3 regions of the Mesorhizobium sp. P2_F5 genome follow, and region 2 is predicted to be linked to each of the others. Evidence: predicted binding sites of a transcription regulator. Region 2 holds the regulator's gene; each other region holds the start of a gene.

What was found. Region 2 encodes LexA, which represses DNA repair genes until DNA is damaged. Its sites were predicted from a motif close to TGTTCNNNNTGTGTTCNG; they were not measured.
Region 1: AC1DYO_RS19045 (ImuA family protein) is a predicted target of LexA. The motif match lies at 2,633-2,650, and genes of this name have one in related genera.
Region 3: dinB (DNA polymerase IV) is a predicted target of LexA. The motif match lies at 2,859-2,876, and genes of this name have one in related genera.

The regions. Positions count from the first base shown of each region.
Region 1 is NZ_JBFUEY010000013.1:102,467-108,691, forward strand. Features, by position in the region: gene AC1DYO_RS19035 (error-prone DNA polymerase) at 1-159, opposite strand, end outside; gene AC1DYO_RS19040 (DUF6504 family protein) at 156-1,658, opposite strand; gene AC1DYO_RS19045 (ImuA family protein) at 1,576-2,610, opposite strand; gene AC1DYO_RS19050 (metallopeptidase family protein) at 2,794-3,216, shown strand; gene AC1DYO_RS19055 (DUF1737 domain-containing protein) at 3,443-3,649, opposite strand; gene AC1DYO_RS19060 (HpcH/HpaI aldolase/citrate lyase family protein) at 3,693-4,574, opposite strand; gene AC1DYO_RS19065 (DUF4153 domain-containing protein) at 4,921-6,225, shown strand, end outside.
Region 2 is NZ_JBFUEY010000018.1:117,891-124,115, reverse strand. Features, by position in the region: gene kynU (kynureninase) at 1-372, opposite strand, end outside; gene AC1DYO_RS22740 (GntR family transcriptional regulator) at 539-1,318, shown strand; gene lexA (transcriptional repressor LexA) at 1,532-2,293, shown strand; gene AC1DYO_RS22730 (ComEC/Rec2 family competence protein) at 2,287-4,743, opposite strand; gene gltX (glutamate--tRNA ligase) at 4,866-6,225, shown strand, end outside.
Region 3 is NZ_JBFUEY010000024.1:59,684-65,908, reverse strand. Features, by position in the region: gene AC1DYO_RS26885 (HlyD family type I secretion periplasmic adaptor subunit) at 1-1,150, shown strand, start outside; gene AC1DYO_RS26880 (excalibur calcium-binding domain-containing protein) at 1,292-1,555, shown strand; gene dinB (DNA polymerase IV) at 1,559-2,800, opposite strand; gene AC1DYO_RS26870 (hypothetical protein) at 3,030-3,266, shown strand; gene AC1DYO_RS26865 (hypothetical protein) at 3,734-4,501, shown strand; gene AC1DYO_RS26860 (hypothetical protein) at 4,696-5,103, shown strand; gene AC1DYO_RS26855 (hypothetical protein) at 5,380-5,601, shown strand; gene AC1DYO_RS26850 (hypothetical protein) at 5,733-5,882, opposite strand; gene AC1DYO_RS26845 (hypothetical protein) at 5,987-6,214, opposite strand.

The DNA.
Region 1 (6,225 bases), on a different contig from region 2:
GACGCCGGCCACGGTGTTGCGATCGGCAAGGCCAATCGCGGAGAATCCCATGAGCTTGGCCGCCACGACCAACTCCTCCGGTTTGGAGGCGCCGCGCAGGAAGGAGAAGTTCGACTGGATGCCGAACTCGGCATAGGGGATGACGGTCAATGCGTTCATGCGAAGACCCCATGCATGAACCAGCGTGGCGGCACCTGCGGGTTGCCGTAAAGGCCTTGCCGGTAGAGCCAGTAGCGGCGGCCGTCGGCATCCTCGATGCGGAAATAGTCACGAGTCGATGTGACCGGGTCGCTCACGGCTTCATGCCACCATTCGGCGGCGATGCGTTCGGGTCCCTCCACACGCGTGACCCGGTAGAGCGCGCGCCGCCAGCGGAAGTGCAGCGGCGGCCCCTCCGGCATTTCGGTCGCCGGCACTTCGATCGGCTCGGGCGAACGGAACAGCCGGATCGGCCGCTCCGGCGGGAAGATGGTTGCGGGCGGTGCGTCTTTCCGGTCCGGCTTTTTCGGTGGCGTGGTCCGTTGCGGCGCCTCGGAGAAGGGGATAGTGGCGACGGCGCGCTCCGGCAGATGGCTTTCGACGGCGACCGCTTTCAGCACAGCATTGTCGCCGAGCCGGGCGCGGATGCGGTCGGCAAACAGCGCAATGTCGGCGCCGTCATCCTCGGTCTCGCCGGCAAGATCGGCCTGCTGCATGTCGAAGGCGGCGGCGGCCAGCACGGAAAGCCGCACCAGATCGAAACCGTAGCCGGCATCGATGTCCTGTTCGAGCGCTGTTAGCCGCTCGTGGAACAGGCGCTGGATCAGCTTCGGTTCGCGCAGGGGCCGCGAGGTGCCGACAGCGATGCGGCTGACGGCGCCGTCGACGCGAAACAACAGCAGCGCCAGCATCCGGGCGCCTTCGCCGCGGCGTTCGAGATCGACCTTCAAGGTCACCGCCAGCATTTCCACCAGCCGCTCGATCTCGGCGGTGAGCACGACCGGTTCGGCGAGATGGCGTTCGACCGAAAGCGGCGCCACCGGCAGGCGCGGCGAAACCGCCTCGTCGAGGCGGCCGAGCGCCTGGTCGAGGCGCAACAGCAAGCTGGCGCCGAAGCGGCGGGCGAGCGGGGCGCGCGGCGCGGCCATGACGGCGCCCGCGGTGCGCAGGCCCACACTTTCCAGGCTGGCGCGGATATCAGGCTCGATGCGCAGTGCTGCCAGCGGCAAGGGGGAGAGCAGCGCTTCCTCCTCGCCGGAGGGAACAATGCGATCGCCGCAGAAGCGCGCCGCCGCCCAGGCCGCGCCCGGCGTCGCGGCAAGCCCGGCGCGGACATCGAAACCCTGCTGGAAAAAACGCGCAAGAATGTCGTCCAGCATGGCGCGTTCGCCGCCGAACAGATGCGTGCAGCCGGTGACGTCGAGATAAAGCCCGTCGGCGCCGTCGAGCGCCACCAGCGGCGTGTAGCGATCGCACCAGTCGGCGAGGCCTTCGAGCAGCCGGCGATCGGCTTCCGGATCGGCCTCGACAATGTCGATCGAGGGATGCATGGCGCGCGCGTCGGCAATGCCCATTCCGCGCTTCAGGTGCAGCGCCTCAGCCCGCTCGTCGAGGGCCGATATGCGCTGGGCGTTGCGGTCGCGATGGCTGATTACCAGCGGTGGGTGGGATGGCGGCAAATGATCCGACGGCCGGGAACGCCACGACCGTCCCAGGCGCTGGCGCAGGATCCGCTCCGCCCCGAGATGCGGGAACCACAGCGACAGAATTCTCTGGCCTTCTCTCTTCGAAACGGTGCTCATCGGGGTTCCACTCCAGTGTGAATTGTCCGGGCAGAGCCGTGCGGCTCTTGCCGATGCTGACGGTGAAGGCAGGGTGGCCGATCGAGCCGGCGAGCGGCCCGGCGATGGTCCGGCGCGATGTTGCGGGTGCGGCCGACACGATGAGACGCACCGGGGCGGCGGTCGGTTCGGCCTCGCCGGCCTGGCGCAGCAGGAACACCGGCCGGCCGGCGCTTTGGGCGCGGGCGTGCAACCGGCGCGTTGCGGTGAGGTCGAGCCGCTGCGGGCTGCCGCGGATTTCGAGAATGACTGCGGCGAGCGCGGTCATCTTCGCGGCCTCCTCGGCCACCCACAGCGCATCGGTGAGTTTCGGCGCCTCGGAAAACAGCAATTGCTCCGGCGCGATGCCGAACAGGCCCTGCAATCCCCTGGCATAGGGGAAGCCGGCCTCGCGAAAAATCTCCGACGTGCCGATCCACAGCACCGGCAGGGCCTGCCCCTTGAGGATCAGGCTGACCAGCGACAGCACAAAGCCGGCGACGGCCCCGGCATTGCGGGTCTCAAGGCCGTGGATTTCGCTCAGGGCGGCTTTCGGCAGGCCGCCGCTCAGCGCGGCATCGAGGCGCTCGACGCCGGTGGGCAGGAAGGCATCCGGCGAAGCAACGGCAAGGCCACGCCGGATAATGGTGATATCAGGGGCGACATCGAGATCGGGCGCGTTGCCGTCAGCACGCGCGCGAGACCGCTCGCCAGCCGGCGCGGCCAAGCGCTCGGGCAGCGTTCCCTCGATCTTCGCGATCTGGCGGCGCAGGGCAAAAACAGTCTCCCGCGCCACGGCTGATGTCGCCATGACGGTCAGTTTCTCTCACAATTGTTCCTGTTATGTTCCTATAGATTCCAGAGGGTGCCGGAAGAGTCAAGCGGAGTCATGCGGAATTTATTCCTGTCCGCGAATCGAGAAGACGGACGACAGCCGCGCTCATTTGCCGATTCCCGAGGGAAAGCCTATATGCCGGGATCAAAGGACTAAAGCATGGCCCGCATCTACAAGACCCGCACCTGGCACGACGAACTCTCGCCCTCGATCGAGGAAATGGAGTTCCTGGCGCTGGAGGCCTATGCGCATCTGCCGGACGATTTTCGCAAGCTGACCGGCGAGATCGTCATCCAGATCGCCGAGTTCCCGACCGACGAGATCATGGACGATCTGTCGCTGGAGACGCCGTTCGACCTGCTCGGCCTGTTCGAGGGCCGCGGCATCGCCGAGCGCTGGAACCCGCAGACCGGCGAAGGCCCCAACCGCATCACGCTGTACCGCCGCGCCATCCTCGACTACTGGGCCGAGAACGAAGAGACGCTGGGCGACATCGTCACCCATGTGCTGATCCACGAGATCGGCCACCATTTCGGCCTGTCGGACGACGATATGGAGAAGCTCGAAGAGGCGGCCGAGTAAGGCTGCGTCGATATTCAGGTGAGGCTCGCTTGCGAACGGCAGATACCTGCGCTTCCGGACTTCGCCGGCCGAAGCCTGCATGAGTGGTTGCGGCAGTTAAGGCTACGGCCGGCGTAGGCCGGTGCTCACGTACTTCAAGTACGCTCCGCTCCGGTTCTCGGTATCAGCCATTCTCGACTCGACCTGACCTGAATCTCGACACAGCCTGCGTCGGTGCCGGCAAAGCCTACCAGTCGCTCAGCTTGGTGTCCGGCCCGTATTCGTGGCCGTCGACGTCCTTTACCACTGCCTGGCCGCAGCGCATCGACTTGGTCTTCTTGTCATAGGCGTAGGTCGGCGAGCCGAACAAATGCCAGCCCTTGTTCAGCGCCGCCGTCACCTTGTGACAGAAGGTGGAATCGTCGGGAGCGGACAGAAAGCGGTAGAGTTTCATGGTTTTAGTCCTGTCGTGAGTTCTTGCTAGCCGGCTTAGGCAATCATGCGCCGATGGCGGCGGCTTTCGCCAGCAGTTTTTCGGCCTGCGCCAGATGCAGCCGCTCGACCATCCTGCCGTTCAGCGCAATCACGCCCTTGCCGGCGTTTTCCGGCAAGGCGAAAGCATCGCTCACCGCGCGCGCCTCGGCCATGGCTTCGGGCGCGGGCGCAAAGGCATGGTTGGCGGCGTCGACCTGGGCCGGGTGGATCAGCGTCTTGCCGTCGAAGCCCATGGCGGCGGCTTCCGTGCATTCGCGCGCAAACGCGTCAGGATCGCGAAAATCGTTGGAGACACCGTCGAGCATGTCGATGCCGCCGGCGCGCGCGGCCAGCACCATCTGCATCAGCCAGGGCACGAGATAGCGCCGGTCGGGCGTCGCCAGAATGCCGGTCTCCTTGATCAGATCGTTCGTTCCGGCAACGAAACAATTGAGACGCGAGGCCGGGTCGCGGCCGAGCTCGGCGATGGCGCCGATGTTGAGCATGGCCTTTGGCGTCTCGATCATTGCCCAGAGTTTGACGCTGTCGGGAGCAAAATTGTCGTCGAGCACGTCACCGACTTCCAGAATGTCGCGCGGTGTGGCGACCTTGGACAACAGGATGCCGTCGGGCTCGAATTTTGCCGCGGCCAGCAGATCATCGTCGCCCCATTCGCTGGACAGCGCGTTGACGCGCACCACCATCTCGCAGCGCCGCTTCGGCCGGCTGGCGAAAATGCCAGCCAATTTTTCGCGCGCCGCGACCTTGTCGGCGGGCGCGACGGCGTCTTCGAGATCGATGATGACGGCATCGCAGGCCAGCGCTGCGATCTTGGCCAGCGCCTTGTCGTTGGAGGCCGGGACGTAAAGCACCGAGCGGCGTGGGCGGTAGGGTTCGTTTGTCATGGCCGATCTATGCCGTCTGGGCGCGAGTGAGGCAAGGGCGCGCGGGCTAGGCTAATCGCAGGAACTGGCGCTGACTCCTGCACGAAAACTGCACATCTCTGCGGAAAACCTCCTCCGCTCCGCCCCGGCGCCTCCATGCGAGCCCGCGACAACAGCGGCATGCAACAGCGAAGCACCCACCGTTGGTCCCTGCCTTATCGGCTGCGCAGCGAAAGCTGGTGGCTTGCCGATCCGCCGCGGCCGGAGGCCCGTCCTTGCCCGGAGGCCCACCCTTGCCCTGAGGCAAGCCTGCTCCCTTTATCCGCCCGCCCGTCGGCCGGATCCAGCCCATCAGGAAAGTCCGCGCATGACGTCGTCCTTTCATACGCCGACCTTTTGCAGCCGCTTCGGCATCGCCGTCCTGCTCGTCGCGCTGGCGGATTTTTTCTTCTATGACCAGCCGGCTGGCATCACCGTCCTGCTGTTTGCCATCATGGTCGCCGGTGCGGTCGTCGCCGTGCATCCTGCCGCCCTGAATTCCACCAAGCCATGGCTCAGGCCGGCCGGCCTGTTCGTCGCGCTGCTGCCGCTGGCCGAGAATGTCAGCCCGCTGTCGGTCGCGATCGCGCTTGTAGCGCTGGTGGTGTTTGCGCTGTCCCTGGCAGGACGGCTGCAGCACCGCATCGCCCGCATTGCCGGCCAGATCGCGCTGTTCCTGCTGGCGGCGCCGCTGCGCCTTATCAGCGACTTCTTCCGCTGGCGTCGCACGGTGCGCCGGCTTGGCGGCCGCCGCATCCGCCTGGCGTCAGTCATCGTCTGGGTCATGCCGGTGACGCTGGGCGCAGTGTTCCTGCTTTTGTTCGGCGCCGCCAATCCGGTCATCGATTACTGGCTGTCGCTGATCGACCTGATGAAGCTGCTCGATCTCATCCAGCTTGCGCGGATCGTCTTCTGGCTGTTCGTGCTCGCTGGCGTCTGGGCTTTCCTGCGGCCGCGCCTGCCGCGCTTCCTGCGCCGCCTTCCACGTCTCGCGCCGCCTGCAGCTGTTGTCGCGCCGGCCGAACCCAAACGCGCCACGACGATCGAGGACATCGTCTTCGGCAAGGCGGCGATCTTGCGCGCACTGATCGTCTTCAACGCGCTGTTTGCGCTGCAGACGGTGCTCGACGCCGCCTATCTCTGGGGCGGGGTCACCCTTCCCGACGGCTTGAGCTACGCCGCCTACGCGCATCGCGGCGCCTATCCGCTGATCGCCACCGCGCTGCTGGCCGCCGGCTTCGTGCTGGCCGCGCTGCGGCCGGGCAGCGAGACCTCGGGCGATCCGTTGATCCGCCGATTGGTCTATGCCTGGGTGGCGCAGAACATCGTGCTGGTGATCTCGTCGATCCTGCGTCTCGACCTCTATATCGGCGTCTATGCGCTGACCTGCTGGCGCATCGCGGCTTTCGTCTGGATGGGGTTGGTGGCATCAGGGCTTGCGCTGATCATTGCCCGCATAGCACTCAGAAAATCCAACGAATGGCTGTTCTCCGCCAATCTTCTGACGCTATCGGCGACGCTTTATGCCTGCTCCTTCATCAATTTCGCAGCCCTGATTGCCAACTTCAATGTCGACCATTCTCTTGAGATGTCCGGCTCCGGCACCCCGCTCGATACCGAGTATCTGCGCTCG
Region 2 (6,225 bases):
CTCGGCAACGATGACCGACCGATCCGGCCGCATGCCGAGCGCGGCGTGCAGCAGCTTGTAGATGTTGATCGAGGTTGTGTCGCAGACCACCGTCTGCCCGTTGGCCGCACCGATCAGTCGTCCGAGCTGATCTCCGAGTTCCACCGGCATGTTGAACCAGCCTGCGGTGTTCCAGGCGCGAATGAGATCCTGCGCCCATTCCCGCGTCGCGGCCTGCTGCAGTTCGCTGAAGACGGCTGGTGACGCGGCGCCCAGCGAATTGCCGTCGAGATAGATCACGCCCTCCGGCAAGACAAAGCGTTCACGCATCGAGCGCAGCGGATCAGCGGCATCCATCGCTTCGATTGCAGCGAGATCGGGTGTCATGCTCATGATCCGGTGCCCTCCGTGGACAAACGCACTCGGCGGAGCCTGCCCGCCCAAACATGCCGGCGATCTTGAGCGGTCCTCCGGAAGCTGTCAAACATTATATATAATTTACGCAATGAAAGGCTTTGATATATAATCATCAGCCGAGCAATCTGTCGGATTGGTCACGATGCTGGATGACGAGCAGTCCTCGAAGACGGAAGCGGCCTATCGGCTGCTCAGGCGCGATATTCTTGCGACCCGGCTGGCGCCTGCCGCGCCGTTGAAGCTGAGCACGCTGCGCGGCACCTACGGTATCGGCTGGACGCCGCTGCGCGAGGCGCTGTCGCGGCTGGAGGCCGAACGGCTTGTGACGGCCATCAGCAACCGTGGGTTTGCGGTCGCTCCCGTCTCTCGGGCGGAGCTCGAGGACTTGGCGCGCGCACGGCGGGTGGTCGAACTGCCCTTGCTGGTGGAATCGATCGAGAAGGGCGACCGTCAGTGGGAAGACGCGATCGTTGCCACCCATTATCGTCTCTCACGGTGCGGGTCCGTTCTCGACGATCCCTCGGATGACACCGTCGATGCATGGTACGAAAAACATGATGCCTTCCATGCGGCGCTGCTCAGTGCCGCGACATCCAGCTGGCTTCTGCGCTTCAATGCGACGATCTCCGACCAATTGCATCGCCATCACCGCTTTCTGGGACTGGCCCCGACGCTGCGCGCGGCTGCCGGCCGCAAGGATGGACACCAGAAGGCCATGGAGGCCCTGCGCGACGCCGTGGCGATCGAACACCACACCGCACTGATGGAAGCAGCCCTTGATCGCGACGCCGAACGCGCGAAAACACTGATGACCGTTCACATCGGCTACACGCTGCAGGTCTATGCCCAGAGTGAGCCGGGCGGCGCGGTTGATGCGGCGCAACCGCACCCGAAAAAGAAGCGGCGATCGGGCAACGCGTGAACTAGCCGATGGCGCGACCCTCAGCGCTTTGGCTTCGTTCAACACCGTTGCCGGCAAACGAGCGCAGGCTGCCTGCCGCGCGCCGACGTATGCTGAACAAAACGTCAACACATTCATTAAACTTTAAATGGTTGCGGAACACAACTGGAACAGATAGTGTTTGTTCTGGGTTTGTTTTTTCCGATTCTGGTTTCAGAACCCGTGGGGGCCGCGATGCTGACGCGCAAGCAACATGAACTTCTGATGTTCATCCATGAACGCCTGAAGGAGAGCGGAATCCCGCCGTCTTTCGACGAGATGAAGGAGGCGCTCGACCTCGCTTCGAAGTCCGGCATTCACCGCCTGATCACGGCTCTCGAGGAGCGCGGTTTCATTCGCCGGCTGCCGAACAGGGCGCGCGCGCTGGAAGTGCTGCGGCTGCCCGACTCGATCGCGCCCGGCCTCAATGCGGCGAGGAAGTTTTCGCCAAGCGTCATCCAGGGCAGTCTCGGACAAGGCGGCCAAGGCGGTGTGGGGCAAGGCGGTCTCGGCCGCCAGATCAAGCCGGGCTCGTCGTCGCGTTCGATGTCTGCCGGCAATGACGATGCGGTTTCCGCGGTGTCGATCCCGGTGATGGGACGCATCGCCGCCGGTGTGCCGATCGACGCCATCCAGCACCAGACGCATTCGATCTCGGTGCCGCCGGATATGATCATGGGCGGCGAACACTACGCGCTCGAGGTCAAGGGCGACTCGATGATCGAGGCCGGCATTTTCGACGGCGATACGGTCATCATCCGCAATGCCGACACGGCGAGCCCCGGCGAGATCATCGTGGCGCTGGTCGACGAGGAGGAAGCGACGCTGAAACGCTTCCGCCGCAAGGGCGCCTCGATCGCGCTGGAAGCCGCCAACCCGGCCTATGAGACCCGCATCTTCGGTCCGGACCGGGTCAAGGTGCAGGGCAAGCTGGTCGGGTTGATCCGGCGCTACTGAGCCGGCTCAGGTTTGTACTTTTCGCGCTGCTTGTAAGGCGGCAGACCACGCGCTTCGCGTGAGAAGCGGCGTTGCTCGTGCCAGGGGCGATACGGCTTGTCGACGGCAAAGCGGATCGTTGGCGCTGTCGCGGCCGATTGTGGATCGAAGAAGACGGCGGCACTCCCGTTGCGTGCAAGCTGTTTCTTCGTCACGACCAGCACCAGCGGGTCGCGGCACGGATTGTAGGCGGCGGCATCGTCGATGACGATCAGGCTCGCAAAAGCACAAGCCGGCCGAGCCGCGTTGCGATCCTTCGCCAGCGCGATGATGGCGCCGGATGGATGCCGCGCAATGCAGAGATCGCCCCTGCAATAGAAGGGCGCGCCTGGCGGCAAGTCGAGCGGATCGAGATCGAACCGCGTATCTGTTGCCTCGAAAATCTCAGGCGGGATAATGGTTTCGGCTCTCAGTGCGCGTTTCCAATTGTCGGTGGTGAATTCGTTCGAGCGTTCGCGATTGAGAGCGAGCTCGCCGCCGCCGATCGGCATGGCCACCAGATGCGCATCTTCGGAAATGAGCACGTCAGGCGTGCGCACCTGCGGCACCGTCAACAGGCCGGCCAGTGCGAAAGGCACGGCTGCGAGCCGGAGCCAGGTAGTCGCCATGGTGGCGATAACGAGGGCGACCGCCACTAGCAGCACCGAGCGGATGGAGATCAGCCCGACGGCATCGACCGGCGAGCGCTCGGAAATCCAGGCCGATATGGCGATCATCGCCGTCAGGCCCTTGCCCATCACATATAGGAATGGCCCGTCGGCGCCGAATGGCATGGCCAGCGCGCTAAGCACGGCAAAGGGCATGACGATCAACGACACGATCGGCATCACAGTGAGATTGGCGAGCAGGCTGAGCGGCGACACGCGCTGAAAATGCCAGATGGCAAACAGCAAGGTAGCACTGCCAGCGATAATCGAGGTCATGGCGAGACCGCCCATGGCCAGCAGGAATTTTCGCGACAGGAAGCTGACAAAGGAGCGTTTCGCCGGCGGCGGTCTCACCTTGTCGGCGCGATAGTCGGCCCAGCCGGCATAGGCGCCGACAAGCGCGGCGGTTGCGGCAAACGACATCTGGAAGCTGGGGCCGACCACTTCATGCGGCGACACCAGGATGACGGCGATGGCCGAGATCGCCAGATTGCGCATGGTGAGCGCCGCGCGATCAAACAACACCGCGACAAGCATGACCGCCAGCATGATGAAGCTGCGCTCGGCGGCAACCACGATGCCTGAAATGACGAGATAGGCAGCGATGGAGACAAGCGCTGCGGCGGCCGCATATTTCTTCACCGGCCGGCGCGAGGAGAAATCCGGAAACAGCGCAAAGGCGCCCCGCAGCAACGCCATGATGGTGCCGGCAACCAGCGCCATGTGCAGGCCCGAAATGGAGATGATGTGGTAGATGCCGGTGCGCCGCATCGCCTCGTTGACCTCATCCGGGATGCCGGCGCGCACGCCGACAATGAGCGCCGCGGCAATCTCGCCTTCGGCGCCGCCGATTTTGCTGCGGACGTGGTCGGCAATACTCTCGCGCGCATTCTCGATCGCCGAAGAGAGCCGTGCGGTCGGCGGTGGCGGTCCCTGCGCGACGATGGTTTTGGGATTGCCGAGAAAGAAGCCGCTGCCGCCGATGCCGGTGAAATAGCTGTCGAAGGAGAAATCATAGCTCTCCGGCCGCACCGGACCGGTCGGCGGCAACAGCCTGGCATAGCCGGTGATCAGGGAGCCGGCGGTCATATCGGCGGGAACAGTGCGCGCCGAGAGCCTGACCCGCTCCGGCGCGTAGCGCAGCTTGGGGCGAGCGGTCGAAATCACGTCGAGCGTCAGCCTCACGCGGCCGTTCTCCATCTCCTCCAAGCTGACGACGCGCCCGGTCAGCCTTGTCTGGATCTCGGAGCCAAGCATCTGCGTTCCGGCGCGCCAGGTCTCGACCTTGGCGGCAACGACGCCGAGCGCGCACAGCATCGCGGCCATAAAGCACAGATGCGCCCTCGGCCACGACCGCGTGACAACAGCACAGCATGTCGTCAGCACCACAATGGCGATTGGCTGGGCAAAGCCCGGCTCACTGGCCAGCGAGAAATAGGCAATGACGCCGGCCGCCAGGAAAACCGGCACCAGCAGGAAGGCAACACCGCGGTCGAGTTCCGTACCGGCGGCCACGGCAAGGCTGCGGCGGATTGCAGGCCATGACGAACGGCGAAGCAGTTTGCGCAGACGGACAGCAGATCCCGGTGCGACGACCGGCACCGGCGTGGCATCATCCGGAGACAAAGGCCGGAGGCCAGGTCGCGTCTCGGGCAGCGCGACGGGGATCGGCTCGGCATTGGGGCTGTCGGCAAACAGGGAGCGTTCGTTGACGCTTGTCGCAGCGCCCTCGCCTTGATCCGTGCCCCGGCCACGTCCAGCCATCGGGTCTGCCCCTTGCGCCCCAGACCTCCTATGCTACATGAACGCGCAAAGCGCGAAAGTCCGCGCGATCACGCCCCACTTTCCAGCTTTGCCCGAGAATTGCCATGTCCAACAAAATTGCCATGTCCAACAGGGTGGTCACCCGTTTTGCCCCCTCGCCCACCGGCTATCTGCATATCGGTGGCGCGCGCACGGCGCTGTTCAACTGGCTGTACGCCAAGCACACCGACGGCACGATGGCGCTGCGCATCGAGGATACCGACCGCGAACGTTCCAGCGCCGCGGCAACCCAGGCCATTCTGGATGGGCTGACCTGGCTCGGCCTGTCCTGGGATGGCGAGGCCGTCTCGCAGTTCGAGCGTGCGCCGCGCCACCGCGAGGTGGCCGAGGAACTGGTCCGCCTGGGCAAGGCCTATTACGCCTACGAAACGCCAGCCGAGCTCGAGGCGATGCGCGAGGCGGCACGCGCCAAGAGCCTGCCGCCACGCTACAATGGCGCGTGGCGCGACCGCGACCCCTCCGAGGGGCCCGCCGGCGTCAGGGGCGCCATCCGCATCAAGGCGCCGACCGAGGGCGAGACCGTGGTGCACGACCGCGTGCAGGGCGAGGTGCGCTTCCCCAACAAGGATCTCGACGATTTCATCATCCTGCGTTCGGATGGCGTCCCGACCTACATGCATGCTGTTGTCGTCGACGACCACGACATGGGCGTCACCCACATCATTCGCGGCGACGACCATCTGACCAATGCCGCGCGCCAGACGGTGATCTACAACGCCATGGACTGGGAGGTGCCGTCCATGTCGCACATCCCGCTGATCCATGGCGCCGACGGCGCCAAACTGTCGAAGCGGCATGGCGCCCTCGGCGTCGAGGCCTATCGCGCCATGGGCTATCTACCCGAGGCACTGCTCAACTATCTGGCGCGGCTCGGCTGGAGCCATGGCGACGACGAGGTGATGTCGATCAAGGACATGATCGCCTGGTTCGACATTGGCGACGTCAACAAGGGTGCGGCGCGTTTCGACTTCGCCAAGCTCGATGCACTGAACGGCGTGCATATGCGCAAGATGGACGACAGAGCACTGCTCGACATCTTCGTCGCCACTCTGCCTTATATCGAAGGCGGCCCGACGCTCGCCGCCCGCCTCGACGACATCAGGAAAGTGCAGTTGCTGGCCGCCCTGCCTGGCCTGAAGGAGCGTGCCAAGACGCTGGTGGAACTGGCCGATGGCGCCGGCTTCCTGTTCGTCGAGCGGCCGCTGCCGATCGACGAGAAGGCGGCAGCGCTTCTCAATGCCGATGCGCGTACGATCCTGCGCGGGGCACACGCGGCTTTGCAGACGGTTTCAGGTGAATGGACGGCCGCAGCGGCGGAAGCCGCTGTGCGCGAGTTCGCGACGGCCGGCGGTCACAAGCTTGGCGCGGTGGCCCAACCGCTGAGAGCAGCCCTTACCGGCCGCAGCACCTCGCCCGGCGTGT
Region 3 (6,225 bases), on a different contig from region 2:
TTCCCACGTCAAGGACGTGCAGCATTCGACCGGAGGCATCGTCGGCGAGATCGCCGTGCGCGACGGCGACCGCGTCAAGCACGGTGCGCTGCTCGTGCGCCTCGACCCCACCATGCCGGCAGCCAACCTTGCCGTGGTGACCAAGTCGCTGGACCAGCTGTCGGCGCGCGAGGCGCGCCTCGAGGCCGAGCGCGAGGGCGCCGACACCATCGCCTTCCCTAGGGATGTTCTCGATCGCCGCGACGACCCGGCGATCGCCGAGATCATTGCCGGCGAGGAGCAGGTCTTCGAGACGGGGCGGGCGTCCCGGTCCGGCCAGAAGAGCCAGTTGCAGGAGCGCATCCTCCAGCTGCAGAAGGAGATCGTGGGGAACACGGGCCAGGCTGACGCCAAGTCGAAAGAAATCACGCTCGTCGAGGAGGAATTGGCCAGCATACGTCAGCTGTGGAAAAAGCGGCTGATTTCCATCGACCGCCTGACGGCCATGGAGCGCGAGTCGGCGCGGCTCGACGGCGAGCGCAGCCAGCTGATAGCGGCCCAGGCGCAGGCCCAGGGCAAGATTGCCGAGATCAATTTGCAGATCATCCAGATCGATCTCGAACTCAACACCGACGTCAACAAGGAGTTGCGCGATATCGACGCCAAGGTTGGCGAACTGACGGAGCGCAAGATCGCCGCCGAGGACCAGCTCAAGCGCATCGACATTCGTGCGCCGCAGGACGGCGTCGTTCAGCAGTCCATCGTCCATACCATCGGCGGTGTCATCACCCCCGGCCAGACAATCATGCAGATCGTGCCCGACAGCGACAGCCTGACCGTCGAGGCCAAGATCGCGCCGAGCGACATCGACCAGCTATGGGTCGGCCAGCCGGCCGCACTGCGCTTCTCGGCCTTCAACCAGCGCACCACGCCGCAGATCAACGGCACGGTCGAGCGCACCTCGCCGGACACGACCACCGACCAGCGCACCGGCATCAGCTACTACACCGTGCGCATCGCGACCACGAGCGCGGAAGTGGCTCGCCTTGGCGAGATCAAGCTGGTTCCGGGCATGCCGGTCGAATCCTTCATCAAGACCGCCGACCGGACCGTGATCTCCTACCTCGTCAAGCCGCTGCAAGACCAGATCAACCGCGCCTTCAGGGAGTGAGGCCCCAAGGCGTGCCAAGAGGGGGCGTGCCAAGAAGGAGCGTGCCAAGAAGGGGGCGTGCCAAGGATGATGCTCCTGCCGTTCGTGCGTTGGCCAATGCATCGCCGCCATGGCAGGTCGGGCAGGTTGAGATGGCTGGCCATGCTGGCCCCGTTCATCCTGTTGTTCGGCTACATCGTCTACGGCTTTCTGGGCGTCCGGTTCGACTCGCCATGGGCCGTGCTCAGGCACCTTGCGGCATTTCCGAACTGTAGCGCTGCGCGTGCCGTCGGCCTGGCCCCTGCGCATGTGGGAGAACCGGGCTACTGGCCGACGCACGACGCCGACCATGACGGCATAGCTTGTGAGCCTTGGCATGGGGCAAGCGGCGTCAAGGTGCATCGCTATTGGCGCACCGGCCGATAGTTCTCACAGCTCCTTTTCCGCCAGTTCGCGGAAGGCGTCGGGAACCGAGCGCCGGGCCTCCAGCGCCACCGCGCCATAGCCGACCGCCTCTCTGCCAAAGCGCTGGCGGATCTTGTCGATGGCGCGGTCGGCGCCAAAGCGCGCCAGGCCCTTTTTGCTGCCGGGCCGCTGCTTCTCGTCATCGAGCCCGAGCGGCAGTTCCAGCTGCAGCTCGGCACTTTCTTCCAGTTGCGACACCGAGATCGCCAGCAGTGAGATGGTCTTTTCCCGCGGGTTGGCGGCCAGCACGCCGCGCACCAGTTCCTCGGCGATTTCGGCCAGCATCGCGGTCGCCGAAATCGGCTGCTCGAGCGTCAGCGAGCGCGTGACAGCGTGCAGATCGGCGAAACGCACCCGCACTGTCACCGTGCGGCCGGGCCGCGATTTTGCCCTGAGGCGGCTGGCGACCCGGTCTGCCAGATGCAGCAGCACAGGTCCGAAGATACGGGCCTCGGCAGGCCGCTTGCCAAGTGCCGACTGCGCACCGGCGGAATGCGATCGACGGTGGGTTTCGAGTTTTCGCGGGTCGCGGTTCCACGCCAGTGACGCCAGCTTTTCGCCGGCGGCAGGCCCGAGCAGCCGGCGCAGCGCGCCGCTATGCGTCTTTGCCAGCTGGCCGATGGTCTCGATGCCGATCTCGGCCAGCCGCGCTTTGGTCGCCGGGCCGACGCCCCACATCAACCCGACAGGCAGATCGTGCAGGAAGGCGAGCTCCGTTGCCGGATCGACCACCACCATCCCGTCGGGTTTTGCCACTTGCGAGGCGATCTTGGCCAGATGCTTGGTGCGCGCCACGCCGATCGAGATCGGCAGCCCGAGTTCCGCCCGCACACGCCGCCGCACCTTGGCGGCGATCTCGGCCGGCGACCCGAACAGATGCGTGCAGCCGGCGACATCGGCAAAGGCCTCGTCGATGGAGATGCGCTCGACCAGCGGCGTGAAATCGTCGAGCACTTTGATCGCGGCGTCGCCCAGCCTCTGGTACTCGCCGAAATTTCCGCCGACAAAGATCAACTGCGGGCAAAGCTTCCGCGCGCGTCGTCCCGGCATCCCGCCGCGCACGCCAAAAACCCTGGCCTCGTAGGAAGCGGCAAGCACGACACCACCGCCGACGGCAATCGGCTTGCCCCTGAGCGACGGGTCGAGCAACTGCTCGACCGAGGCATAGAAGGCGTCGAGATCCGCATGCAGGATGGTGGGTTCCATCCCGGCCGTTCCTTTGGGCGTTGCAGCATTAGCCGCGTCTGTTGCTAGGGGTAGTTTTGCGAACAAATAGAGAACAAACAGGGTCCGCTGTCAAGCGCGGCGCTTACCTCCAGTGAGTTTGCTGGAGACCGGCAGTAGATTTGATCTGCCTTGCCGCCGGGCGCAGGGAACATTGTCTCTCGCCGCGGCGTTGATTGTCTCGATGGGACACTGTTTCGTGGAGGCCGGTATGGGCCAGTTCGAGATGATCGACCTCGTCAGCGTCATTGACGCCTGCACGAGCGATCGCGTTGCCGGGCACTGCGTGTCGATGGCCAAGGCGGTAGAAGAGTTGCGGGTGCTGACCGGCGATTTCGTGTCGCCGGACGAGGCGGTGGCCAATGCGCTGTCTGCGGTGGCGCTGAGGCGCGGCTGCGCGGTGCTGTTCGACGAACAGCCGGGCGCTGATATCCTGCTGATGCCATAGGCCCAATGCCGCAAGCGGTTGAGAAGGCCGTCCTTCCCGGGCGACCAATCGACCATCACCGATGCTCCGAACGCCTGCTTTTCTGGCGCTCAATACATCCGCCTCGAAGGCGGCTCTGCCGGCAGCTCGATCACCAAGTTGGTTGCTGGGTCATGTCGAATCCGTACTCGACACCAGTTCGACAAATTACGCGACGACGGTCATGGTTGCGACCTAAGTATCACAGCAATTAGGCCTAAGGTCTGATCAGTATAGGGCGTCAGTCGCGCAAAGGGCCGGTTCGCTCGGCGATTTTCACATTTGTGTTTATATTTCAATTATTTACAAGATTTTTCCCGGCCCTTTGCAGCCCGATTATCGCGTATCGCAACCACATTTATCTAAAGTTTACTCCATCGAATTAGCAAATTCTCATATGGCGCTGCTATAGCGAGTCGGCGGAGGTGGCTATCCCCCGAGGAGGTATCATGACATCCCGAAAAACTCTTTTGGCGGCGCTTGCCGCGTTTGCGCTCCTGGCCTCTCCGGCCTTGGCCGGTGCTGGTGGTAACGGTAACGGTGGTGGCCACGGCCATGGCGGCGGCAACGGTGGCGGCAACGGCAATGGCGGCGGCAACGGCAATAGCGGCAAATCCGGCAATAGCGCTTCGCATGGCAAGTCGGCATCGGCTCACGCCGGAAAGAAGGCCTCGACTGATGACGAGGCCACCGTCGATGACGTCGAGGTCGCCGCGACGCCCAAGGATAAGAACATCCACGCCAAGCTTGGCCGGCTGAACTCGCTGCAACGCAACATCAACGCCTATTTGAACTCCAAGAGCAAGAAGTTCGCCGGCGTTCAGGCTTATGTGACGGCGTCGGCAGTTGCCAAGAACGCCCAAGCCGCGCTTGCCGACGCAAAGGCGGCGCTGACGGCGGCCGAGGACGCGGTGCCCGCCCAGCAGGCGCTGTTCGACGCGGCGAATGCCATTACGCCTGCAACGCCCGAGGTGGCGGCGGCCCAGGCCGCAGCGATCGCGGATCTGGAGGCCGCGGTCACGGATGCTCAAGCGGCGGTTGACGCGGCGCAGACGGCTGCCGACGCCGCCACTCTCGGCATCCCATCGCTTGATGACGCACTCGCCGATATGGCCAACAAGCCGGTCGACCCCGAAGTCACCGACTGGGCCAACGGTGTGCTTGCCGACAAGATCGACCAAATGGCCGCCAAGCTGGCCCCTGCGCCAACGCCATAAAGCCGATCGCGGCTGAAACGGCCAATCGAACGTCCAAGCCGCCGGGTCTCGCCCCGGCGGCTTTTTTGACGGTACGACGGAACTGCCAATATCAAGGGAAAAGCGTTACTAACCCCAAGTAAGGCATGGCAAATCTCCGCTCCCGAGTGTAGCCTTCGCAATATTGGGGTAAACGGCATCGGGGAGAAAACGACATGCCTAGGGTTTCGGAACTTTTCTTTAAAACCGCCATCGTGTTCCTCATATTGGGGATCGCGGCCGGCCTGCAGATGGCGATCTCGGGCGACCACAGCGCCTTCCCGGCGCATGCGCATATCAATCTGCTGGGCTGGGTGACGAGCGCCATCTTCGGCGGTTATTACGCGCTCAATCCACAAAAGGCGGCGCGTCGCATCGCCATGATCCACTACTGGCTCTATACGGTTGGCGTGGTGATCATGCTGCCAGCACTCTATGTGATGCTGCAGGGAAATCCGGCGTTTGAGCCTGTCGTTGCCGGTGGCTCGCTGATTGTCGCCGCTGCCGTTCTGATCTTTGCTTTCGTGGTGTTCTCACCCGAAACGGCGCGCTCGGCCGCAGCCGTACCGTCAGCCTCTCGCTGACTGTCAGCGCAAGGTGATTGAAGTCTGATCCGCGTCGCCAATAGCGACGGGGGTTGGTTTGGCCTGGTGGCCGCAGCCGGTGGTTGCGGCGCCTAGTCGCCGGTTCGGGCTGCCCGCCTTCCCGTATTATTTCGTGACCATTTTACGCTGGAACCTTCCCTGGTACCGCGCGTTGCCGCGACTGTATTCGTGCTGCCTTATAAATAGGCAGCAATGGGTGCAGCCAAGCGGGCAGAGGGCAAAACCAAGCATGGGTTGGGGGAGGAGCACGACGCCATGTCGAAAAGAGAAATCGGAACGTCGGCCTCATTGGGCCGACGCATCGCCGATCTGAAAGCCAGGATGCGAAACGCCCGGATTACTGAACACGAGATGCAGACCTTCCAGAAGGTCGCGGCCATCATGGGGGACGCCGAAGGGTCCCTACGCATCGATGCCGACGACCTGATCGCGGCTTCCTTCGTCACCGAGGCGCTGGGCGATCCCGCATCGAACTGAAGGCCCGATCGTGCGCCCGTCGGCACTCAAGCGCCGGCGGTTGCCGGGGCCAGCCGTCTGCGATGCCGGAGCGAGCACCTGCACGGTCCGCGTCGGGCGATCGTATGCGCGTCTTGAAGATATCAGCGGCCTCAATGGCGCTTGAAATACTGGACTTCGCGTTCGTGTTTCTCGGCCGCTTCGCGGCTGTCGAAGGTGCCGAGGTTGCGTCGCCGTCCGGTCTTTTCATCGACCTTGCGCGAATAGAGGCGGTATTTTCCTGATTTGAGTTTTCTGATCATCGGTCTCTCCCTGATCACCAGGGCGCCGCTGAAGCCAAGCCGCCAGGGCGCACTGGCGTGACGAACGAAGGGCGCCCGGCTGCAGCCGGGCCCTTCGAAAAGTATCAGTCCCGATGCTCCGGCATCGCCTTGAGCTGGTCCTTGGTCCAACTGGTGACGGCGTGGACGTCGCCATCCTCGTCGCGCATGAAGTCAAGCTGGCTGGTGGTGACCGCCACCGGCTTGGCGCCGATGCCAAGAAAGCCGCCGACGTCGATGACGACCTGACTGCCATGCAGATGATCGACAGAGCCGATCTGTGATCCATGACCGGTCTCCTCTGGGTTGGACAATTTCCTAACCA